Regions from separate parts of the Ralstonia flaminis genome, predicted to be linked through region 2. Evidence: predicted binding sites of a transcription regulator. Region 2 holds the regulator's gene; each other region holds the start of a gene.
What was found. Region 2 encodes FliA, which starts transcription of late flagellar genes. Its sites were predicted from a motif close to CTAAAGTTTNNNNNNNNNNNGCCGNTA; they were not measured.
Positions count from the first base shown of each region.

Region 1: fliD (flagellar filament capping protein FliD) is a predicted target of FliA. The motif match lies at 6,082-6,108, and genes of this name have one in related genera.
Region 3: flgK (flagellar hook-associated protein FlgK) is a predicted target of FliA. The motif match lies at 2,464-2,490, and genes of this name have one in related genera.

Region 1 is NZ_CATZLL010000013.1:174,196-182,387, reverse strand. It holds gene R2N11_RS19540 (ethanolamine ammonia-lyase subunit EutB) at 1-356, opposite strand, end outside; gene R2N11_RS19535 (branched-chain amino acid ABC transporter substrate-binding protein) at 368-1,501, opposite strand; gene R2N11_RS19530 (NAD(P)/FAD-dependent oxidoreductase) at 1,620-2,852, opposite strand; gene R2N11_RS19525 (amino acid permease) at 2,849-4,210, opposite strand; gene R2N11_RS19520 (aminotransferase-like domain-containing protein) at 4,557-5,996, shown strand; gene fliD (flagellar filament capping protein FliD) at 6,151-8,178, shown strand; gene R2N11_RS19510 (TetR/AcrR family transcriptional regulator) at 8,187-8,192, opposite strand, start outside.
Region 2 is NZ_CATZLL010000007.1:240,549-248,740, forward strand. It holds gene flhB (flagellar biosynthesis protein FlhB) at 1-582, shown strand, start outside; gene flhA (flagellar biosynthesis protein FlhA) at 1,071-3,170, shown strand; gene flhF (flagellar biosynthesis GTPase FlhF) at 3,167-5,020, shown strand; gene R2N11_RS13440 (MinD/ParA family ATP-binding protein) at 5,038-5,829, shown strand; gene R2N11_RS13445 (RNA polymerase sigma factor FliA) at 5,838-6,599, shown strand; gene R2N11_RS13450 (MBL fold metallo-hydrolase) at 6,630-7,727, opposite strand; gene R2N11_RS13455 (hypothetical protein) at 8,115-8,192, shown strand, end outside.
Region 3 is NZ_CATZLL010000002.1:60,833-69,024, reverse strand. It holds gene R2N11_RS02925 (flagellar basal body L-ring protein FlgH) at 1-184, shown strand, start outside; gene R2N11_RS02920 (flagellar basal body P-ring protein FlgI) at 195-1,313, shown strand; gene flgJ (flagellar assembly peptidoglycan hydrolase FlgJ) at 1,342-2,424, shown strand; gene flgK (flagellar hook-associated protein FlgK) at 2,543-4,480, shown strand; gene flgL (flagellar hook-associated protein FlgL) at 4,547-5,506, shown strand; gene R2N11_RS02900 (YoaK family protein) at 5,574-6,317, shown strand; partial or broken gene R2N11_RS02895 (3-ketoacyl-ACP reductase FabG2) at 6,323-7,051, opposite strand; gene fliR (flagellar biosynthetic protein FliR) at 7,129-7,923, opposite strand; gene fliQ (flagellar biosynthesis protein FliQ) at 7,967-8,192, opposite strand, start outside.

The DNA of each region.
Region 1 (8,192 bases), on a different contig from region 2:
GGCGTGACACCGGGCGCTACGTTTGCCAGGGCCGCACTGTCGGTCTCGTGCAGGAGCAGCCAGTTGCGGAATTCCCCAACCGTGAGTGACGCGATGGGTTTGAAGGCCTGTGCGTCGTGGCTGTCCAGAATCAAACGCGTGACCTCGTCGTCCTCATAAGGCACGAGCGCTTCATTGAGGAAAACCGACAGCGGCACGTCGGCTAGCGCCATGCGCGCGGCCATGCGTTCGGCCTCGCTGGTGGCGGCCAGGCCGGCAAGGTAATCACCCGAGCGCGCCGGGCTGGCCTTGGCCAGCAGCGTCTTCAGATCGTTGAACACATGGCGCTGTGTGCCGACTGCATGGGCAAAGTGCATGATGGGATACGTTAGCTACCGTTGGCGCCGATGGTCTTCACGCTGATCCAGCGGCTTTGCTTCACCTCGAATAGCGTGTAAGGCGGCTTGATCAGATCGCCATACGGATCGAAGACGATCTTGCCCGTCACACCGTTGATGTTGACCTTGGCCAGGCTCGCGGTAATGCGTTGACGATCCAGCGAATTGGCATCATGAACTGCCTTGAGCATCGCCAGCGCCGCGTCGTAGGCGAATGGTGCATACAACTCGACGTCTTGATTAAAGCGCGCCTTGTAACGCTTGGCAAAGTCCTGTGCCGCCGGCAACTGGTCAAGTGCCGGGCCGGGCTCCAGATCTTGCGTACCCTCCCCGTCGGGGCCGGCAATCTGCAGGAACGTATTGCTCTTGAGCGCGCCGGCGCCAAAGAGCAGCGTCTTCAGGCCAAGTTGGCGCATCTGTTTGACCAGCATCGCCCCCTGTGCGTCCAGACCACCGAAGAACAGCACATCGACATCCTTGCTCTTCATGCGTGTGAGGATGGCGCGAAAATCCACCGCCTTGTCGTTGGTGTACTCGCGCGCAACGATGTTGCCCTTGGCCTCTTTCACGCCCTTTTCAAAGGCATCGGACAAGCCCTGCCCAAAAGCGGTGCGGTCGTCGATGATGCCAATGCGGCGAGCCTTGAGCTGCTCGACTGCGTAATGTCCACCCACCACACCGCCGATACCGTCATGCCCCATGGTGCGGAACACGTTCTTGAAGCCCTGCCTGGTGAGTTCTGGGTTGGTTGACCCCGGGGTGATCATCGCCAGGCCGGCTTTCTGGTAGACCCCGGAAGCCGGGATGCTGCAACCGGAGTTGTAGTGCCCGATCACGCCCACCACGCCTTCGTCGTCCAGCTTCTGTGCGACTTGAACAGCGATACGTGGGTCGGACTGGTCGTCTTCGGCCACCAGCACGAACTTGACCGGTTTGCCGCCAATGGTTGGATGCCTGGCGTTCTCTTCATCAAGCGCGAGTTGCGCACCGTACTGCAGATCCTTGCCGACCCGCGCGGCGGGCCCGGTGAGCGGCCCCGCAAAGCCAATCTTGACAACATCAGGGTCGGCCGCCCGGACAGCCGGTACAAGACACATCTGGGCGGTCAGGGCACAAGCCAGCATGGTCAACCGGACTAACATCAAATTGCGGTGATTCATGGTGAGCACCTCTTCGTGGTTGCCGCTCTTGCCTGGAAAACCAACCTGATGCGCGGCGGATCATGGTCGTTCATGTTCAATGTCAAAAGCGCGTCGGCCGATATGGCGTCAGCTCAAGCGCTGACGGTCTTCCCGCAATCAGATCGGCGACGATACGCCCGCTGATGCCAGCCAGCGTCAGGCCCAAATGCTGGTGACCGAACGCATAGACCACATGCTTGCTGGCACGGGCATGGCCGAGCACAGGCAGGCCGTCGGGCAGCGTGGGGCGGAAACCCAGCCAACTGCTGTCTGGCTGCTGGAGATTGGGCAGCGCGCACCGGGAAGCCACGGTCAGCAGATTCAGCAGTGCGCGGTTGTGCTCTGGGCTGAAGCCACCAAGCTCAACCGTACCTGCCACACGGATGCCGTCCTGCATTGGCGTCATATAGAAGCCCCGCTCTGCCCAGCCCACCGGTCGGGAAATCAAATCCGCCGCACCGGAATAACGGATGTGATAGCCGCGCTCGGTATCGAGCGGCACCGCGTTGCCGCATTGCTTTGCAAACGTCGCGGATCGCGCACCCGCGGCCACTACGACGTGATCGAACTCGCGTACACCCTCGCCTTCCAGGTGCAGCGTGGCGCCGGCGGAGTTCGGGCTGATGGCCCTGACCGTCTGGCGCTCCAGCGTCAGCCCTTGTGGGGCAAGGTGCTCAAACAGTGCTTGCAGAAAGCCGCTTGGATTGGAGAAGTGCCAGCTTCCCGAGAACAGCACACCGCGCTCGAAGATTGGCGCGAGATTGGGCTCCAATTGGCGGATACCTGCGGTATCGAGCACGTCGAACGGCACACCCAGCGCGCGTCGCAGCGCCAGCGATGGCTCGGCTGCCTGGAACGAAGCCGCGCTCGAGTACAGATACAAGCACTCACGCGGCCGCACGAACTGCGCCAGCGCGGGCGCCGCGAGCAGCGGTTCATAACCGGCCTGTGCCTGCCCGAGCAGCGCCGCCAGGGCACGAACACTGTGCTCATAGCGCTGTGGCAGCGAGTTGCGCAGAAAGCGCGCCAGCCACGGTGCCAGCATTGGCAGATACCCCCAGCGCAGCCGCAACGGGCTATCGCTTGACAGCAGAAAGCGCGGCAGCGAACCAAACACCGAGGGGTTGTTGACCGGAATACAAGCGTATGGCGCAAACGTGCCGGCATTTCCGTATGAGGCGCCTTGCGCAACGCCGGTCGGGTCGAACAACGTCACGCGATGTCCGTCACGCATCAACCAGGCCGCGCTTGCCATGCCGATGAAGCCGGCGCCGATCACTGCCACGCGCTTCATTGCTGTACGCCTCCGAGCGCTGGCGAGGGGCGTGCCAAACGGTAGCCGGTGGCACAGTCCACCGCGGATGCACGCCGCCGCGCCAGCAACTGATAGGCAATCAGTGCGACCGCTAAGCTGGCAAGGCTCGCCATCAGCTGGGGCCGCAGCACCGGGTCTGCCCCCATCGCCACGAGTACGCCGACAATGGCCGCCACGACGGCATACGACAACCACGGGAACAGCCACATGCGCAGCGTCAAGCGGCCGGGGTCGGTGGCTTCCACTCGGCGCCGCAACACGATCTGCGACACGGCAATCGCCAGGTAGACAAACAGCATGATGGCGCCGGAAGCGTTCACCAGCGTCAGGAATACGCCCTGCGGCGAGGCGATGGCCGCAATGACGGCGGCATACCCCACCACACTGCTCAACAGGACGCCCAGGCGCGGCACCTTGTTTGCCGACAGTTTCATCAGTGCGCGAGGTGCGTCACCGCGTTCAGCCAGCCGGAACAGAATCCGCGACGATACATAGAGCCCCGAATTGAGTGCGGACAGCACGGCCACCAGCACTACCGCATTCATGATGTCCGCGGCGCCCGGCACATGCATGGTCTGCAGTGCCAGCACGAATGGAGACTCGCCCACCTTGATGCTGGCCCACGGCAGAACGCACGCAATGACGACCAGCGAGCCGACATAGAACGTGATCACTCGCAGGATCACCGTTCGTGTCATGGCGGCCACGCTCTTGCCAGGGTCATCGGATTCGGCTGCGGCTATGGTGGCGATTTCCGCGCCGCCCACGGCAAAGATTACGGTGGGAACGCCCGCGATGATCGCCATCGCGCCAAATGGCAGGAAACCCCGATCACCGGTCAGGTGTGCGGCGATTTGGTGCCCGGACGAATCGCCGAACAAATAGCCAACACCCACGCCAATGAACACGATGATGGCCGCCACCTTGATCGAGGCAAACCAATATTCAAACTCACCGTACGACTTGACCGACATCAGGTTCACGGCTGTCAGCGCGGTCAGCAAGGCCAGCCCGATCACCCACACCGGCAACGGAATCCATCGTTGCAGGATGGCGCCACCGGCCACTGCCTCCACGGCCACGACGATCACCCAGAAGTACCAATAGAGCCAACCGTTGGTGAACCCGGCCCAGTTGCCGAGGCCAAGCCGCGTGTATTCGGTAAACGAGCCAATGCCCGGATGGGCCAACGCCATTTCGCCAAGCATGCGCATGACGAATAGCACCACAATGCCGGCCAGCAGGTAGCTGAGAAAAGCGCCCGGCCCCATGGCGCTGATAGTGGCACTGCTGCCGACAAACAGGCCGGCGCCAATGATGCCGCCCAACGAAATCATGGTCACGTGACGTTGGCGCAGGGCTTTGCCGAGGTTCTGGTGCGAGGGGGTGGCGCGGCCCTGAGGCAGGGGGGATGCAAGGGGTGGTCTGGGCACAACTGTCTCCTTCTTGATCGACTTGCCGGTGGGCCGGCGTGCGAATAATGTTCACACAAAAAATATTTGTCATCAATCATATTGAGTTTGTGTGGACGTAGGTATTTTCACTGAGGAGACGATTGTGCGGCCCCTGCCACTGCACAACATGTGGCTGGGCAGACCGCGATGGCTTATCATCGCTTCCACGCCCGCGCTTATGGGCGCAGCATGGACTGCCGCGGCAGGTTTGTACGGAGATTTGAGACGCATGGAAACCGGCATTAGCCACACAAACGATCCACTAGACATCCAGACAAAAGGACCGTCGGGACGAAGTGCGCCCTATCTCGAAGTGTCACGAGGCTTGGAAGAGAAAATCCGTAGCGGTTTCTACCCGACTGGCAGCCGTCTGCCGCCGCAGCGTGATCTGGCCAATGAGCTTGGTATCAACGTGTCGACGGTGTCGCGCGCATATAAGGAGTTGCAGGCGCGCGGGCTGATCGTGGCCAGCAAGCGCCGCGGCTCGATTGTGACCGGCGGCGCCATGCCTAAGGTGGCCGCAGGTCTCGCGCCTCTTCTTCCTGGCGCGGCGCAGGACACCTCTGTCGGGCCCATCGACCTGACTGTCAATCGCCCCGCCACGGGTGAATTCGTTGCCCGACTGGCGCAGGCCATGGGCACCATCACGCGTGACTCACGCTTTGCGCAGACGCAGGAGTATCAGCCACCGCAAGGCCCGGACTGGGCACGCGCAGCCGGTGCGCAATGGATGGCGACCACTGGTTTTACGCCCTCGGTTGACAATATCGTGGTGACCAGTGGTGCGCAGCATGGCCTTTACGCTGTGCTCAGCAGTCTGATGGGCCACGACGGCGTGATCCTGTCGGATCAGCTCACCTACTACGGGCTCAAGGCGCTGGCGCCCGTGTTCCAGTTTGAAATCATCGGCATTCCCAGCGATGAGGAAGGACTGCTGCCCGGGCCGCTCGAAGAGGCTTGCCAGCGCTCGCGCGTCAAGGCGATCTTCACGGTCCCGAACCTGCAGAACCCCACCGTCGTCACGATGAGTCTGGCGCGACGCCTCGCGTTGGTTGAAATCGCACGGCGCCATCACGTGCCGATCATCGAAGACGATGTTTACGGCCCGTTGTTGCGCTCGCGCCTGCCGACCATCGCCAGCCTGTGCCCTGAACTCACGTTCCATGTCACCTCCACTTCGAAGGTGCTGGCGCCGGGTCTGCGAGTGGGTTACGTGCTGACGCCGCCAAACGGCGCCGCGTTGGCCGCCGAGGCCGTGCGCACCACGGCCTGGATGCCGGCACCGCTTTCCATGCTGATCGCCACGCGCTGGATTGAGGACGGTACTGCGCAGGCGATTCTGGACGCACAGCGCACCGAGTTGGCGGTGCGGCAGCAACTGGCGCAGGAACTGCTGCCCAAAGACCTGCTCAATAGCGATCCCGCCTGCATGTTTGTGTGGTTGCGGGTGCCTGAGCCTTGGCGCTCCGACGATTTTGCTGCCAATGCGCAGGCGCGCGGGGTCAACACCATGCCCGCGTCGGCTTTTGCCGTGGATCGAGCCACGACGGAGCACGGCGTGCGTATCAATCTGGCGTGCGCGGCCTCCCGTGAGCAACTGGTCAGGGCACTGAAAGTTCTTGCGCAAACGCTGCGAGATCGGCCCCGGGCCTTGTTTGGAACAATCTGACCTCGCTCCGGCCGGCGCTCCTTCTGATTTCTTTCGGTTTCCTGATGAAACCCGCCCAAAAAACCCTGCCTAGACAGGGTCTGCTCTAAAGAAGTGCGCTTTTCGGCCGTCACATTGTGAAGAAACAACCGTTTGCGCGCGCGCGTTCTCACTCATGGCGACGACCAGCACCTATATCCCACCGATCTCCATCCCGGGCATCGGCACGAACATCGACGTCAACAACCTGGTCACCAAGCTGATGCAGGCTGAAGGCAAGGGGATGACGGTTCACCAGAACCAGCAGAAGGTCTTCCAGACACAGCTTTCTGCGGTAGGTTCGCTCAAAAGCGCGCTGTCGACCTTCCAGACAGCGATGGCCAACCTGACCACTGCCGATACCTTCAGCGGCATGAAGGCCAGCGGGCACGACACGTCGATTCTGAGCGTCAACGTGGGTAGCACAGCACCGTCGGGCACCTACAACATCAAGGTGACGCAGCTTGCGCAAGCGCAGGTGCTGAGCGCGCAGGGCCAGGCGTCCAATAAGACACCCATCGGCAGCGGGACGCCCACCACGATCTCGTTCTCGTTCGGCACGGTGTCGGGCGGCACCTTCGCCAACGGCAAGTACACCGGCGCCACGTTTGCGCAAAACGGCAACCTGGCCGGCGGCTCCATCAAGATCGACGCCTCCAACAACACGCTATCGGGCATCCGAGACGCCATCAACTCGGCCAACCTGGGCGTGTCGGCAAGCATCATCAATGACGGCAGCGGCAACCCGTACCGTCTGGTGCTGACCTCCACTGCCGGAGGCGCCAATTCGGAGATGAAGATCTCGGTGTCGGGGGATTCGACACTGCAGTCGCTGCTGGCCCACGACCCGGCCGGCACGCAAAACATGACCGAAGTGGCCACGGGCCAGAACGCCTTGGCCAACGTCAACGGCATTGACGTGCAAAGCCCCACCAACACGCTCACGGATGTGGTGGATGGCACGTCGTTTACGCTATCCAAGACTGGCAACACGACCGTGACGGTCGGCAACGATGCAGGACAGGCCAGCCAGTCGGTGCTCAATTTCGTCAAGGCTTACAACGCACTGCGCATCCAGCTCAATTCGCTGACCAAGTTCGATACCGCCAACGCTGCCAACAATGGTCCGCTGGCCGGAGACGTCAGCACCAAGGCGCTCATCAATCAGGTGACGGACGTGCTGGGCCAAGGGATTGGCAATGGCGCGTTTCAATCGCTGGGCAGCATTGGCGTGACGATGGACAAGGAGGGCACGCTGTCGATCGACGACAGCAAACTCACGGCCGCCCTCAAGAAATCGCCCGCCCAGGTGGCAGCCCTGTTTGCCGGCACCGGTACGGCCACGGATTCAATGCTCAAGGTCTCGGCCTTTTCCAAGACCACGCAGGCCGGCAACTACGCCATCAACGTTACGCAACTGGCCACACAGGGCTCGCTTCAGGGCTCGGCACCGGCCAACACGACGATCCAGAGCGGGGTGAACGACAGCCTGTCTGTCACGCTCAGTGGTATCACCACCAACATCAAGGTGCCGGCCGGCAGCTACACGCCGCAGAGTCTGGCCGCCCAGGTGCAGAGCCAGATCAATGCATCCCCCGATCTGCAAAAGGCCAAGGTGGATGTCGCGATCACGGCCGATGCCAACGGCGTGCTGACCTTCACTGACCGGCAATACGGTTCGATGTCGACGGTGTCGGTGTCTGGCAATGGCGCGGCGTCGTTGCTGGGTGGCAGCCCCGCCGCCACGGCCGGGCGCGACGTGCAGGGCACCATCAATGGCGTGGCAGCCACCGGCTCCGGGCAGAACCTGTACGGCGCCAACGGCTCCGCAGCCGATGGCCTGGTCGTGCAGGTGATGGGCGGCGCGCTGGGGGATCGCGGCAGCGTGACAGTTCAGCGTGGATACGCCGCGCAGTTGCACACCGTATCGACCAATCTGCTGGCCGACAAAGGCATGGTGCAGAACGCCACCGATGCCATCAACAGCTCGCTCACTTCGCTGTCCAAGCAGATGACGCAGATGCAGCGCCAGTTGGACGCCAAGCAGGCGCTCTACTACGCGCAGTTCAACGCGCTATCGAAAGTCGTTGCCGGCATGACGAACACCAGCACTTACCTGACGCAGCAATTGGCGATGCTGCAGAAGCAGCGTACGGGCGGCTGACGCACCGACTAAGT
Region 2 (8,192 bases):
TGCATGGCCGCGGTGATGCTGCTGGTGGCCGCCGTGGATGTGCCGCTGGCGCTATGGCAATACGCCCGCAAGCACCGGATGACCAAGGAAGAAGTGCGCAAGGAGCACCGTGAGTCTGAGGGGGATCCGCACCTCAAGGGGCGCATTCGCGCGATGCAGCGCCAGGCGGCCACGCGCCGCATGATGGCCGACGTGCCCAAGGCCGACGTGATCGTCACCAACCCGGTCCACTACGCCGTGGCGCTGCGCTATTCCGAGAAAGAGGGCGGCGCGCCGCGCGTGCTGGCCAAGGGCGCCGATCTGGTGGCGGCCAAGATCCGCGAGCTGGGCACCGAGCACAAGATTCCCATCCTGGAAGCGCCGCCGCTGGCCCGTGCGCTGTACCGCCATACCGAGATCGGCCACCAGATTCCCGAGGCGCTTTACGCTGCCGTGGCGGAAGTCCTGGCCTATGTCTACCAGTTGCGCCGTATGCATCAGGTGGGCGGCCGTGCGCCGAAACGTCCGACCGACCTGCCGGTGCCCGCCGATATGGACCCGGGGCCACGACCCGGACCGGACGACGAGCAGGACGAGGCCTGAGCTTCCGTTTCTGTCGCGCTGTCTGGGGCGGGGGCTTGAACAGCCGAGTGCGGGGCTTCAACCTCCGAGTCTGCACCTATTAGGTGCATCAATGGACCTGCGACCTCCGACGTCGGACCTTTCGAGGTCCGATGCCGCCTCTTTTTTGTCCACCTTCGTACGTTTTACCTCCAGCGCCGGGGCTTTGAGGTCCGAGAGCGGACCTCGGCCGGTGCGCCGCCGGAGCTTGGAGGTCCGCGCACGGACCAAAAGGGGGCGTGGCCGCAGCTCAAAGGTCCGCCGGCGGACCTTTGAGGCCCAGCGCGGATTCTCCGTCATGCGGCCCCGGGATAGGGCTGGGCGGCGCCGCTGACGGCTTCCGCACCCCCCGGCGGGAGGGTATTTCAAAGAAAAGCCGCCTTTTGGGCGGCTTTCTCGCTTCTTCGATTTGGCGGCACCCCCGGCAAGATGGCATCCATCGAAAAGCCCCCCGCTTCCCGTACCTCCAGATGAACGCCGCACTGCTCCGAGTCTCCAGCTTCCTGCGCCAGGGCGACTACCGCTCGGCCGCCGGCCCGGTGCTGATCATCCTGATCCTGGCGATGATGGTGCTGCCGCTGCCGCCGTTCATCCTCGACCTGCTGTTCACGTTCAACATCGCGCTGTCGATCATCGTGCTGCTGATCAGCATGCACACGCTGCGGCCGCTGGATTTCTCGTCGTTCCCCAGCATTCTGCTGATCACCACGTTGATGCGGCTGTCGCTCAACGTGGCGTCCACCCGCGTGGTGCTGATGGAAGGCCACACCGGCCCGGACGCCGCCGGCAAGGTGATCGAAGCCTTCGGTCACTTCCTGGTGGGCGGCAACTACACCGTCGGTATCGTGCTGTTTGTCATCCTGGTGATCATCAACTTCATGGTGATCAGCAAGGGCGCGGGCCGGATCGCCGAGGTCAGCGCGCGCTTCACGCTCGATGCCATGCCCGGCAAGCAGATGGCGATTGACGCCGACCTGAACGCCGGCCTGATCCGCGAAGACGAAGCCCGCAAGCGCCGCACCACGATCGCCCAGGAAGCCGAATTCTTCGGCTCCATGGACGGTGCCAGCAAATTCGTGCGTGGCGACTCGGTGGCCGGTATTGCCATTCTGCTGATCAATATCATCGGCGGCCTGGCCGTGGGCGTGCTCCAGCACAACATGGACATTGGCCACGCCGCGACCAACTACACGCTGCTGACCATCGGCGACGGCCTGGTCGCGCAGATTCCGGCGCTGGTGATCTCCACCGCGGCGGGCATCATGGTCAGCCGCGTCTCCACCGACAAGGACATCGGCCAGCAACTGTCGACCGAGCTGTTCGGCATGCCCACGGTACTGCTGACCACTGCCGGTGTGATCGGCCTGCTGGGTTTGGTGCCGGGCATGCCGCACATCCCGTTCATTCTGTTTGGCGGCGGTCTGGGCTACCTGGGCTGGTATTTGAAGAAGCGCCGCGAGATTCCCGAGCCGGAACCGGTGCTGCAGGCCATCGCCCCCGTCGATACGCCCGAGGCAAGCTGGGACGACGTCTCCTGGGTCGATGTGCTGGGCCTGGAGATCGGCTACCGCCTGATTCCGCTGGTCGACAAGAGCCAGGACGGCGAGCTGCTGCGCCGCATCAAGGGCATCCGCAAGAAATTCACGCAGGACATGGGCTTCCTGGCGCCGGTTGTGCACATTCGCGACAACCTGGAGCTGGGCCCGTCGTCGTACCGCATCACGCTCAAGGGCGTGGAGATCGGCAGCGGCGAGGTGCAGCAGGGCAAGTTCCTGGCCATCAACCCAGGCGGTCAGGAGGGGCATGGTGGGCGGTTGGGCACGCAACTGCCGGGCACCCCCACCGTCGACCCGACCTTCGGTCTGCCGGCCATGTGGATCACCGCCGATGTGCGCGATCGCGCGCAAGCCGAGGGCTATACGGTGGTCGATTGCAGCACGGTCATCGCCACGCACGTCAATCAGTTGATTTACACCCATAGCACCGAGCTTCTCGGCCGTTTGGAAGTGCAGCAGTTGCTCGATCATTTGGCCAAGGAAGCACCGAAGCTGGTCGAAGACGTTGTGCCCAAGCTGTTGCCCGTCGCGACCGTGCAGAAGGTGCTGCAGAACCTGCTGGACGAAGGCCTGCACATCCGCGATATCCGCACCATCGTCGAGACGCTGGCGGAGCACGGAGGCAAGACGCAAGACCCCGCCGAACTCACCGCCGCTGTGCGGATCGCGCTGGGTCGGGCAATCGCACAGCATCTGTTTCCGACCAAGAACGAAATGCAGGTCGTCACGCTCGACCCGAATCTGGAGAACATCTTGCTGCAAAGCATTGTTGGCGGAAACGCCGGCCCGATCGAACCGCAACTGGCCGACTCGCTCATGCAGGCCGCCGCGGATTCTTCGCGCCAATACGAACAGATGGGCCAGACGGGCGTCCTGCTCGTGCCGCCCGCGCTGCGCCCGATGCTGGCCCGCTTGTTCAAGCGCGCCGCACCCAGCCTGCGCGTGCTGTCACACGCTGAAATTCCAGATCACCGAACGATTAAGGTTGTCGCCATGCTTGGAGGCCGCGCATGAAAATGCATCGATTCACCGGACTGACGTCGCGCGACGTGTTGCGTAAAGTGCGCGACCAGTTGGGCGACGACGCGCTGATCCTCTCGAACCGCGCCGTGCCGGGCGGCATCGAAGTCATCGCCGCTTCCGATACCCACCTGGATGCGCTGGTCGATACCCACTCGACCGCGCCGAGGGCCGCACAACGCCGCCCGAGCATGCCGGCTCCGATTCCAGAGCCCGCACCAGTGGCCGAGGCCGCCGCTCAGGCACCCGCAGAGCCGCAGGCACCGGTGCAAGCCGAGGCGGGGGCTGAAGCATCGCCCGCACCCAATGCGCTGGCCCGTCTGCGCAATCGCTTTGCCGCAGCGCGCCGTGTCGCCGTTGCCCACGCGCCGGCACAGGAAGAGGCCCCTGCCGCACCGGTTGCCGGCCGCAAGCTGCAAGCACGCGTGGATGATGATGTTGTGCTCGGCGAATCGGAAACGCTGCTGGGTGTGGATCCGCTGGTCGCCTCCACCCGCATGCTGGCAGGCCTCTCGCTGGATCGCGCCAATGAAGATGCTGCGCAGACGCTGGCCAGCACGGCCCAGTTCATCGCCCGCCGCACCGTCGTGCCGGAAGACGAGCCTGTCGAACAGATGATGCGCCCGGCCGCCCGGGCAAGTGCGCAGGCAGACCAGCCGACGACGCTGCGCTCGTTTGCCGAGCGTGTGGAAGCCCAGGCGCGTGCAGTGCGCGCCGAGCAGCAGATTGCCCGCCCGCAACCGCAGGTTGAGACCGCCAAGCCGGCCGACATCTTCGTCCGCATGGAGGATTCGATGCCCAAACCTGACGCCGAGCGCGACGACGTGAGCCTGCAGCGTTCGACCATCAAGGCCGACATCAAGGCTGAAACCGATGCCATGACCCGCCGCATGGTGGGTGAGATCGAAACGCTCAAGAGCACGCTGACCGACGCAATGTCGAGCCTGGCCTCGCTGGGTGTGAAGCTGGGCGATCCGGTGCGCACGCGTCTGTTCCAGACCATGCTGAACGCGGGCTTCTCGGCGCAGCTCACGCGCTACGTGCTGGAGAACATGCCGCAGCACGACACGTATGAAGGTGCGCTGGACTTCGTGCAGCGTGCCATTGAAAAGAACCTGACCACCGTGTCGGATGAAAACAGCCTGCTCGACCAGGGCGGCGTGTTTGCCCTGATGGGCCCGACCGGCGTGGGCAAGACCACCACCACCGCCAAGCTGGCTGCGCGCTTCGTACTGCGCCACGGCGCTTCGCGCGTGGCACTGCTGTCGACTGACAGCTACCGGATCGGTGGCCACGAACAACTGCGCATCTACGGCAAGATCCTTGGCGTCTCGGTGCATGCCGTGAAAGACGCGCAAGACCTGAGCCTGGCGCTCAACGATCTGCGCGAAAAGCACGTGGTGCTGATCGACACCATTGGTATGAGCCAGCGTGATCGCGCGGTGTCCGAGCAGATGGCAATGCTGCATGCCGTGGGCCCGTCGATCAAGCGCCTGCTGCTGCTGAACGCCGCAAGCAACGGCAAGACGCTCGATGAGGTGGTGAGCGCCTACCGCGATGCCAACCTGGCCGGCTGCATCCTGACCAAGATCGACGAGGCCGCATCGGTGGGCCACGCGATGGACGTGATGATCCGCCGCCGCCTGCCGCTGCACTACGTGTCGTACGGCCAGCGCGTGCCGGAGGACATTGCAGTACCGAACAAGAAGCTGCTGATCCATCGCAGCTTCCGTGCAAGTGCCGAGCAATCGTCGTTCGCGCTGGATTCGGATGAATCGCTGCTGGTGGCGCAAGGCGCCGCACGCAGCCGCGAACCGGGCCTGGCCGCTTTCGATTTCGCATAAAGAACAAAGAGGGGACCATGACGACCCCATTCGCCAAGGACCAGGCCGCCGGGCTGCGCCGCATGCTCGGCCAGGTGGCAAGCCGCCGTGTGCTGGTGATCGGTGCAGAGGAGCAGATCGACGACTTTGTCGACAACCTGCGCATTGCACTGTCCGCCATGGGCCGCGACGCCGCTGTGGTGAGCGCGCAGACCATGCTGGCCGTGGCCGGCATGCTCGAGCAGCACGACAGCAGTGCCGACGTGACGCTGGTGGCGGGGCATTTTGGCACCCGCGCGCTGGGCACGGTGGCCGAAGCCTGCGACGACGTACTGCTGGTTTTCTCCGATGGCCCGGAAGGTATCAAGAGCGCGTACACGCTGCTCAAGAAGACCGCAGGGCTGCAGGGCGGCGCGGGTATCCGCACGGTGGTCTGCGGCGCGCATTCGGTCGACTCCGCTGTGCGCGTGTTCGGCAACCTGGCCAACACGGTGGGGCAGTACCTGAACACCCGTATCGACTTTGCAGGTTATCTGCCGGAAGACCGGCATGTAGAACTGGCGCTCTCGCTCGGCAAGCCCGTGGCGAGCGCGTTTCCCGCATCGCCCTCGGCCATGGCCTTCCGCCAGCTTGCCGAAGAGATGCTGAGCTGGGCCAGCGCCGAGGCCCAGGCCGCTGATGTCGCCGGTAGCACGGCGGCGTCGCGGGTGATGGTATCGGCGCAAGAACCGACTCAGGCAACGGCAGATGCGTCGGCAGAAGCAACGTCAATATCGGCACCCCCAGCGACGCCCCGCGCCTGTGCGCACGCGGCTGAGATGGTTTATTGAGGCGCACCATGAACGAAGCGCCAAAGGCAGGCATGGATATGTACACCGCAACCGGTCGCAAGACCAAGTCCGACGAGATGGCGACGTATGCACCGCTGGTACGCCGCATTGCCAACCAGATGATGGTGAAGCTGCCGGCCAGCGTCGAACTCGACGATCTGATCCAGGCCGGCATGATGGGCTTGCTCGATGCGCTGTCGCGCTATGAAGAAACGCAGGGCGTGCAGTTCGAGTTCTACGCTGCCCAGCGGATTCGCGGCGCGATCCTGGACGAGCTGCGTGGCTCCGACTGGCTGCCGCGTGGGCTGCGCCGCAATGCCCGCACGATCGAGCAGGCGATCCAGAAGCTGCAGCAGCAGAAAGGCCGCGCGCCCACCGAAACCGAGATTGCCGCCGCGCTGAACATGTCGCTGGCCGACTACCAGAAGCAACTGGTCGACCTACAAGGCAGCCAGCTCCTGTACTACGAAGATTTCGACCGCGAAGACGCCGACGCCTTCATCGAGAACCGCGCCGCAGAGAACGACTCCACGCCGCTGGACCAGTTGCTGGACCACGATCTGCGCGAATCGGTGGTGGCCGCCATCGAAGGCTTGCCCGAGCGTGAGAAGCTGATGATGAGCCTCTACTACGAGCAGGACCTGAACCTGCGTGAGATCGGCGCTGTGATGGGGGTGTCGGAGTCGCGCGTGTGCCAGATCCACAGCCAGGCGATTGCACGCATCCGCGCCCGTCTGCGTGACCGTGCATGGCTGCCGACACCGACCTGATGCCGGCTTAGCGGCTCTCAGTCCCTAGCGTTACCTGCCAGACAATGACTGCGCGGCCAGCGAGTCATCTCGCGGCCGCGCTTTTTCTTTGGGCAATGCGGTGACAAGGCGTTGGGCCGCTGCATCCCATACGCGTGTCTCACCGTGCTTGAAGAGAGCGAAGCGTTCTGCGGGAACGTCGGCCACCTTCAATGCAGCAGCCAGATCGGCGATGGGCTGGTCCAGCGGTTCGTCCGTCAGTGCGAACGTGCCCCAATGGATGCCCACCGCCTGCCGCGCGCCGATGTCTTGCATGACCTGCACCGCCTCGGTCGGGTCGATGTGCTGTGCCTTCATGAACCAACGCGGCTCGTAGGCGCCCACGGCAATCGCTGCCACATCAAAGTGGCCGAACCGCGCGCCAATGTCGCGTGTGTCCTGCGAATACCCCAGATCGCCCGAGAACCAGAAACGCAGGCGCGGATGCAGCAATGCCCAACTGCCCCACAGCGTCTGGTTGCGGTCGTACAGGCCGCGTGCGGACCAATGCTGCACGGAGCAGAAGTGCGCGGTGAAGGGGCCGAAGTTGGCCTCATCGTCCCAGTCGAAGGCGCGTACGTTGGGGTTGTCACCGCTGAGGCGCGTGCCCCGCACGTTGCGCGCGAACCAGTGGTCGATGCCCAGCGGCACGAAAAACATCGGCGCGCCGCCGGGCTGGCGCATCAGCGCCCGCACGCTGGCTTTATCCAGATGGTCGTAGTGGTTGTGCGAGATCAGCACCAGGTCGATATGCGGCAACTGCTTGAGCGAGAGGCCCGGCGGTTGGTGCCGGCGCGGGCCGGCAAACGGCAGCGGCGAGGCACGCTCGGAGAACACCGGATCGGTCAGCACGTTCAGCCCGTCAATCTGGAGCAGCAGCGTCTCGTGGCCGATCCAGGTGAGCTGCGGCACGTCGGGCGGCTGGTGCACCGCGGTCAGGTTGGGGGCAATGCAGGAGAGGTCCAGCGTGGGCGGCTTGGGGAGCCCTGACTTGCGGCGCTCGCGTTGCCATTTCCAGAAGTCGCCGCCGGGGTGCGGATGGGGGTAGCGGTTGCGGAAGCCGTCCGGCGTGTGGTGAGGCTTGGCCGGATCATAGTGAGGGTTCTTCATAGCATCGCTGGGGATGGACGAGTCCCGCAGTTGAGGGAACCCGCTTGAATATCAAGGAATATCAAGTTGTGTTGTTTCTTGAACATTGGGTGAGACGCTGCCTAGGCTGAAACCGCCTCGCCGAGGCGCGCTGCACAGCACATTCCGCTATGGAGTCGCGGCAGTCAAACCTTCCTCAAGGACCACAATGGATTCATCTCATCACTTGGCCGGGCAAACCGACGTTACGGACGTGCCCGAAGCGCATAAAAAAAGGGGACCACTCATTATTTGACAGGTTGTCAGGAACCGGCGGGTTGCAGGCAGACCGTTCTGCTGGCAGATGCCCGGTTTGCCACGTTTTCCGCTGAATGCTCGCCTGTTTACCGTAGCGCGCCACCCCGCTTCATGCTGGGCAACGGGGCGCGACAGGTCAGCGGCAGCGCCGCATGGCTGGCGCAAACACCTTCGGGCGCCATCGTTGGC
Region 3 (8,192 bases), on a different contig from region 2:
GCAAGGCACCGAGTCGATCAAGTTCTCGGGCGTGGTCAATCCGACCACCGTCAATAACCAGAACACCGTGCTGTCCACCCAGGTGGCGGATGCACGCATGGAATACCGCGGCACAGGCTACGTGGCTGAAGCCCAGCAGATGGGCTGGCTGTCGCGCTTCTTCCTGACAGTGTCACCGTTCTAAGGAAGTGGCCATGACTTTGCATCGCATCATCGGCGCGGCCCTGGTGGCACTGAGCGCAATTTGCACGCTTGTTCCCACTACGGCACACGCCGACCGCATCAAGGATCTGACCACCATTGCCGGCGTGCGCGAGAACGCGCTGATCGGCTATGGCTTGGTCGTCGGCCTGGACGGCAGTGGTGACCAGACCACGCAGACACCGTTTACGATCCAGAGCTTCAACAACATGCTCACGCAGTTCGGCATCAACGTGCCGGCCGGCGCCAGCATCCAGCTCAAGAACACCGCTGCGGTGGTGGTGACGGCCTCGCTGCCTGCCTTTGTGCGGCCGGGCCAGATGATTGACGTGACGGTCTCCTCCATCGGCAATGCCAAGAGCCTGCGCGGCGGCACGCTGCTGCTCACGCCGCTCAAGGGCGTGGACGGCCAGCTCTACGCTCTGGCGCAGGGCAACGTGGTGATTGGCGGCGCGGGTGCATCGGCCAACGGCAGCAAGGTCCAGATCAACCAGCTCGGCGCTGGCCGCATTGCCAACGGGGCGACGGTGGAGCGTGCCGTGCAGGCCACGGTGGGTGAGGCCGGCAGCGTCCAGCTCGATACCGGCACCACTGACTTCGGTACGGTGCAGAACATCGTCAACGCCATCAACAAGCAATTTGGGGCGGATACCGCCCAGGCCGCGGATGGCCGCACGATCAACGTGCGCGCACCGGCACTGGCGTCGGACCGCGTCGGGTTTGTCGCCAAGCTGCAGAACATTGAGGTGACACCGGCATTGGCCGCTGCACGTGTGGTCGTCAACGCCCGCACGGGTTCGGTGGTGATGAACCAGCTCGTCAAGCTTGAGCCCTGTGCGGTGGCGCACGGCAACTTGTCGGTCACCATCAGCACCGAGCCGGTGGTGAGCCAGCCGGCACCGTTCTCGCAAGGCCAGACGGTGGCGGCGGCGCGCTCGAACATTGAGGTCAAGCAGCAGGGCGGCAGTCTCATCAACGTGAAGGGCGGCACCAACCTGGCGGATGTGGTCAAGGCCATCAACGCGATCGGCGCCAACCCGCAAGACCTGATCTCGATCCTGCAGGCGATGAAGGCGGCCAACGCCCTGCGCGCCGAGCTGGAAATCATCTGATGCCCGGGCAAGGTAAGGAAGACGCACCATGAACCCGACCGACCTCACCAGCCGGCTGGCGCTCGACTCCACAGGATTCGAGTCGCTCAAGCAGGCCGCGCGTACCGACCCGACCGGCGCAGCCAAGACCGTCGCCAAGCAGTTCGACGCGATCTTCGTGAATATGATGCTCAAGCAGATGCGTGATGCATCGCCGCAGAATGGGCCGTTCGATTCATCGTCGACCAAGATGTATACGTCGATGCTCGACCAGCAGCTCTCGCAGACGATGGCATCGCGTGGGGTGGGCGTGGCGGATCAGCTGCTCAAGCAGATGCTGCGCCAGGCCAATCGTGTCAACCCGGATGCCGGTGGCCCGGTCAATACCGCGCTGTCCAACACCACCGCTACGAATACCGCCTTGCCTGGTGCCGCAGGTTCCACGGGCGATGCCGCCAAGGCCATCGCCCGTGCGTCGCTCAATAGCATGGCCGCGGCAGTTGCGCCCGGCACGGAAGACGACGGCTCGGGCATCAGCACTGTGCCGCGCCCGGGTTTGGAAGAGCGCGTGCAGCGTGCCCTGGCGGCCCTGCGCAAGCAGTCCGACGCTGGGCAGTCGACCAATGCACCGCCTGATGTGGATCTGTCGACCGTGGCTTCTGAGCCGCGGGGCGAGCGCATGGCCAGCTTCTACAACAAGCTGATCGGCCACGCGTCGCAGGCCGCGCAGGAAACCGGCATTCCGGCCAACTTCATGATTGGCCACGCCGCGCTGGAGTCCGGCTGGGGCCGCCGCGAAATCAAGGACAAGGACGGCACCAACACCCACAACCTGTTCGGCATCAAGGCTGGCGGCTCGTGGACGGGCAAGACCGCCACAGTGACCACCACCGAATACGTGGGCGGCGTTGCCCACAAGGTCCAGGAGAAGTTCCGGGCCTACGGTTCGTACGCCGAGGCGTTCAAGGACTACGCCAACCTGCTGGCCAACAACCCGCGCTACAGCAATGTCGTGGCGGCCGGCAACGGTAACGACGCGGCGTCGTTCGCCAAGGGCCTGCAGCGTGCCGGCTACGCCACAGACCCGAACTATGCCAACAAGATCATGGCGGTGCTCAAGCAGATTGTTTGACGTTCGCTATTAAAAATTAGAATCGATAGCATCGGCCGGCTCAAGTTTGTTCTGAGCCGGCCGATGTTGTTTTTAGGGTCCATCCTGGCGGCGTTGTGCCGCCTGCACCGAGACAATTATGAGCAGCTCCCTCTTGAATATTGGCGCGAGTGGCCTGCGGGTTGCAGATATCAACCTGCAGGTGACCGGCAACAACATTGCCAATGCCAGCACGCCCGGCTATTCGCGCCAGGAAGCCGTGCAGACGGAGAACATCCCGCTGAATGCCGGTGTCGGCTATCTGGGCCAGGGTGTCAATGTGACGACCGTCAAGCGCATCTACGATCAGTATCTGACTGCGCAGGTGCAGAGCGGCCAGGCCGCAACGAGCGCCGCCGACCAGCTCAACAACCTGGTCTCTGGCCTGAGCCAGTACATGTCGGACAGCAACAGCGGGCTGAGCTCGGCGCTGACCAGCTTTTTCAACGGGGCAGACGGTCTGACGTCCAACCCGTCGAGCACCACAGCGCGCCAAGTGTTTCTGAATGCCGCTTCCGGCCTGCAGAGCCGTTTCAACTCGATGGCCGGTCAGTTGAGTTCGCTGTCTGCGCAGGTCAACACGCAGGTGCAGACGCAGATCAGTTCTGTGAACAGCGTTGCACAGCAGCTTGCCTCGCTCAACGACCAGATCTCCAAGGCCGAGGCCTCCACTGGCCAACCCGCGAACGACCTGCGTGACCAGCGCGATCAGCTCGTGCAGACGCTTAATCAGTCGATCAAGGCCAGTGTGGTGCAGACCAGTGACGGCCAGTACAACATCTATGTGGGCAACGGTCAGGCACTGGTGCAGGGCAACCAGAGCTACCAGTTGGCCGCCGTGCCTTCGCAGTACGACCCAACGCAGCTGTCGGTGGGCTACAAGAGCCCGGCCGGTACCGTCACCATTGGCGATAACCAACTGGGCGGCGGTGCGCTGGGCGGCCTGATGAGTTTCCGCGAGAACACGCTTATCCCGGCGCAGAACCAACTGGGTAAGCTGGCTGCGGCCGTGTCGGCAGACGTCAATGCGCAAAACCAACTGGGCATGGACGCCAACGGCAACATGGGGCAAGCCCTTTTTTCGGTGGCAGGCCCCGGCGTTGCGGCCAGCAGCAGTAACACCGGCAACGCCACGGTCACGGCCAGCATCACCAATGCCAACGCGGGCCAGGGTTACGATTACCAGATCAAGTATCAGGGCGGTGCCTACACCGTCTCGCACTACCCGGACGGCTCTGCCTCCGTGACGGTGACGAGCTGGCCGACCACCATTGATGGCGTCACGATGAACCTGTCGGGCACCATGAACAGCGGGGATTCGTTCCTGGTGCGCCCGACGGCCAACGCTGCATCCACCATGCAGACGCTGACCACCGACTACCACGCTGTGGCCGCAGCCACGCCCGTGGTGCTCAACCAGGGCAGCAACAACACGGGCAACGCCACGGTGTCGTCCATCGGCGTGGATAGCACGTACGCCGGCTCGCCGCTCACCTCGCCGATCAACCTGACGTACAGCTCGGCCGTGGGCGGTTCGCTCTCGGGCTTCCCGGGCAGCGTGACGGTCAACGTCAACGGTACCAGCACGACGTACAGCGGCGGTACGGCGCCGTACACGCAGGGCGCGACGTATTCGTTCAATGGTGTGCAACTCACGCTCTCGGGCACCCCGGCCAACGGCGACACGTTTGCCGTTTCGGCCAACACCGCCAACAGCACCGACGGCGGCAATGCCAGCGCGCTGGCCAAGCTGCGCAACGCCACGCTGCTTGACGGTGGCACCAACTCGATTGGCACGTCGTGGAACAACCTCGTCACTCAGGTGGGTGTGCAAGCCAATACGGCAAGCACCAACCTGACCTCTCAGAAGGCACTGCTGGCAAATGCCACATCGGCGCAACAGTCGGTGTCTGCCGTGAGCCTGGATGACGAAGCGATGAACCTGATGAAATACCAGCAGGCCTATCAGGCATCGGCCAAGGTGATGCAGACGGCAAATACGCTGTTCGACACCTTGCTGTCGATTGCCGGCAGCTAACGCACACGATTGAAGAATCGCGCCAATGTGCCGATAACGCTCTAAAGCCTTCTGCCCGGATCGACCATGCGAGTCAGTACAGCCCAATTCTTTGCCGCGTCCACCGCCTCGATGCAGAACACGCAGTCGAACCTGATGACGCTGCAGCAGCAGCTTGCGAGCGGCATTGCGCTCACCAGCGCGGGCGACAACCCGAGCGCGTTCGGCCAGATGTCGCAGCTGCAACAGACGCAGGACGCCAACGACCAGTATCAGACCAACCGTGATGCCACGGACGCGCGCCTGACCACAGTCTCTTCGGCGCTCACCGACCTGGTGAATACGCTGCAGCAGGGCAAGCAGTCGCTGGTGACAGCCAACACCACGCTGATGACGGATTCGCAGCGCATTGGCGTGCTGGCGCAGGTCAAGCAGCAGTATCAGCAGTTGCTTGCCACCGCCAACCAACGTGACGCCTCGGGCGTCGCCCTGTTTGGCGGCGCCAAGGGCACGACGGATCCGTTCGTCAACACGGGCGGCAGCGTGCAGTATGTCGGCAGCGGTCAGCCGCCCACGGTGCAGGTGTCGCAGAACATCTCGATGCCGAACTCGGTGTCGGGCGACTCGGTGTTCGTGCGCATTGCCAACACGGACCCGTCCAACCCGAGCGCCAACCAGAGCATTTTCAAGACGTACGAAAACCTGATCACGGCGCTGTCCACCCCGATCAATCCGGCCACCCAGGCCACCGACGTTGCCAACCTACAGAAGGCTGTGCAAACCGCGCAGGGCAACCTCGACAACGCTTACCAGGTCGCCCTGCAGGCGCAGGTAACGGTGGGTACGCAGCAGGCGCAGATCACCACGCTCAACAGCAGCGGCTCGAACTACGGCGAGCAGTTGAAGGAGCAGATCTCCAAGCTGCAGTCGGTGGACTACACCACCGCCATTTCGCAATTTACCCAGCAGCAGGTGTCGTTGCAGGCCGCGCAGAAGACGTTCACGGCCATGCAGGGCATGACGCTGTTCCAGTACTTCAATCCTTGACCTTTCGCCAGGAACGGTAACCCTGGGCGGGCGCATAATGGCCGCCTGGTTACCGTCTGGATGGGTCATGCCGATTCAATACCTCCGCCGCCTGACCAGCCCCGAGCGCACCGAAGACGCCAACCGGCGCCTGGGGCAATCACTGGCCCTGGTAGCGGGTGCCGCCAATGCAGGCGGTTTCCTTGCCGTCAAGCAGTACACCTCGCATATGTCCGGCATTGTCTCGGCAATGGCCGACGATCTTGTGCTGGGCGACGTTGTGCTCGTTCTGGCCGGTCTTGCGTCACTGCTGGCGTTTGTGTGCGGTGCGGCCTGCACTGCCGTGCTGGTCAACTGGGGGCATCGGCGCAATACGCAGAGCGAGTTTGCATTGCCGTTGATGCTCGAAGCGGGGCTCCTGCTGCTGTTCGGCCTGATGGGTACGTCGCTAGGGGAATACCGCGTCGTGTTTGTGCCGGCAACCGTGGTGCTGCTGTGTTTCCTGATGGGGTTGCAGAACGCCATCATTACCAAGATTTCGAAGGCGGAGATCCGCACCACACATGTGACCGGTCTGGCCACCGATATCGGGATCGAGATCGGCAAGGCACTGTATTGGAACCATGGGCACCGAAACCTGCCGGCCGTTGTTGCCAATCGCCCAAAGCTGCGGCTGCTGGCTTCATTGCTGGGAATGTTCTTTCTGGGTGGCGTGGCGGGGGCGCTAGGGTTCAAGCATATGGGGTATGCGACCACCATTCCGCTGGCGACGATCCTGATGGTGCTGGCCGTGGTGCCGGTGGTGGATGATTTGGTGGCGCGTCGGCGGTAGGTTGATTAGATCATCCCGCCGTTGACGCCAATGACCTGCCGCGTGACATACGACGCCGCATCCGACATCAGAAAGCCCACCACCGCAGCCACCTCTGCCGGCTGCCCCACGCGGTTCATCGGCACCGCTTCCAGCGCCTGATCCAGGTGCTCCATGTGTGCCAGCATCTCGGTCTCGATCAGCCCCGGCGCCACGCAGTTGACGGTGATGCGGCGCGAGGCCAGCTCGACGGCCAGCGCCTTTGTCGCGCCAATCAACCCCGCCTTGGCCGCGCTGTAGTTGACCTGCCCACGGTTGCCCATTACGCCTGATACGGAGGCAATGGTGACGATGCGTCTGCCCTGGCGTGCACGCACCATCGGCATCGTGAGCGGGTGCACAACGTTGTAGAAGCCGTCCAGGCTGGTCTCCAGAACGATGTCCCAGTCTTCGCCCGTCAATGCAGGGAAGGCCGCGTCGCGCGTGACGCCCGCGCACAGGACGATGCCGTAGTAGGCGCCGTGTGCTTCCATATCGGCTTCGAGTTGTGTGCGACAGGCTGTGCGGTCACGCACGTCGAACTACAGGACGTGGGCGGTGCCGCCGTGGGCCTGGATCTCGGCGACGACGGCCTCGGCCTCTTTGCGGCCGCTGCGGCAGTGGACCGAAACGTTGAACCCGTCAGATGCCAGTTGGTAGGCGATCGCGCGGCCAATGCCACGGCTTGCACTTGTCACAAGAACACGGCGGCTCATGAGGTGGGATCCCCTTCATTGGATGCTTGGAATGGGTGCAAGCCAACAGCACCCGAGGGGGCGGGCGCTGTACCGCGCTAGCGAGGCGTCGCCCCAAACTGAGTAAACGCCCGCCCACTGAGTTCCAACGCATCCATGACCGACCGCTCCACCACCGGTGCAAGCGAAGTCATCATCACCATGATGAGCATCAACCCCACCACCAGCGTGGCGGAAATGCCCACAGCAAAGGGGTTGAGCGCCTGTGCGGTGCGTGCGAGCACCGCAAAGCCCAGGTTGACGATCATCATGATGGCAATGATCGGCAGAGCGACGCGCACGGCCAGCGCGAAGGCAATGGTGCCGCCTTCGGCCAGTGCCTGCCAGCCGGAGTTGGCCAGCGGTGCGGCCGAGACGGGCAGGGCGGTAAAGCTGTCGAACAGGGCGTGCAGCAGCACGAGGTGCCCGTCGCCGGCAATGAAGGCGGTGATGGCCGTGAGGTTGAGGAAGCGGCCGAGCAGCATGCTGCTTTCGGTCTGCTGCGGGTCGATCAGCGTGGCAAAGCCCAGGCCCATCTGTATCGACATCAGCTCACCCGCGCCACTGATGGCGCTGAACACGAGCTGCACGCAAAACCCGAGCGACAGGCCGATCGCCACTTGCAGCAGGGTGATCCACAACCCCTCGTACGAGCCCACGGACACGCCAGGCGGCACCGGCAGTATCGGTGCCAGCGCCACCGTGAGGATCACGCCGAATGCCACCTTGATCGACATCGGCACCTCCGTGTTGGCAAACGGCGGCGCAATGGCAATGAATGCCAGAATGCGCACGAGCGGCCACCAGTACATGGCGATCCAGCCGTTGAGCTGGGTGGCGGTGAACTGGATCATGGTCGATTTGGCGGAGTGGGGCGGCTACGTCAGCTCGGCTACGTCAATTCACGTAGTTGGGGATGTTGGTGAGCAGATCGCGCGTGTAGTCGACGATCACGCTCACGAGCCAGGGGCCGGCCAGGATCATGGTGGCGGCCACGGCCACCAGCTTGGGAATGAACGACAGCGATTGCTCGTTCAGCTGTGTGGCAGCCTGGAACACCGCCATCAGCAGGCCAACCACGAGTGATACCAATAGCATGGGCGCGCCCACCATCATGGCGACC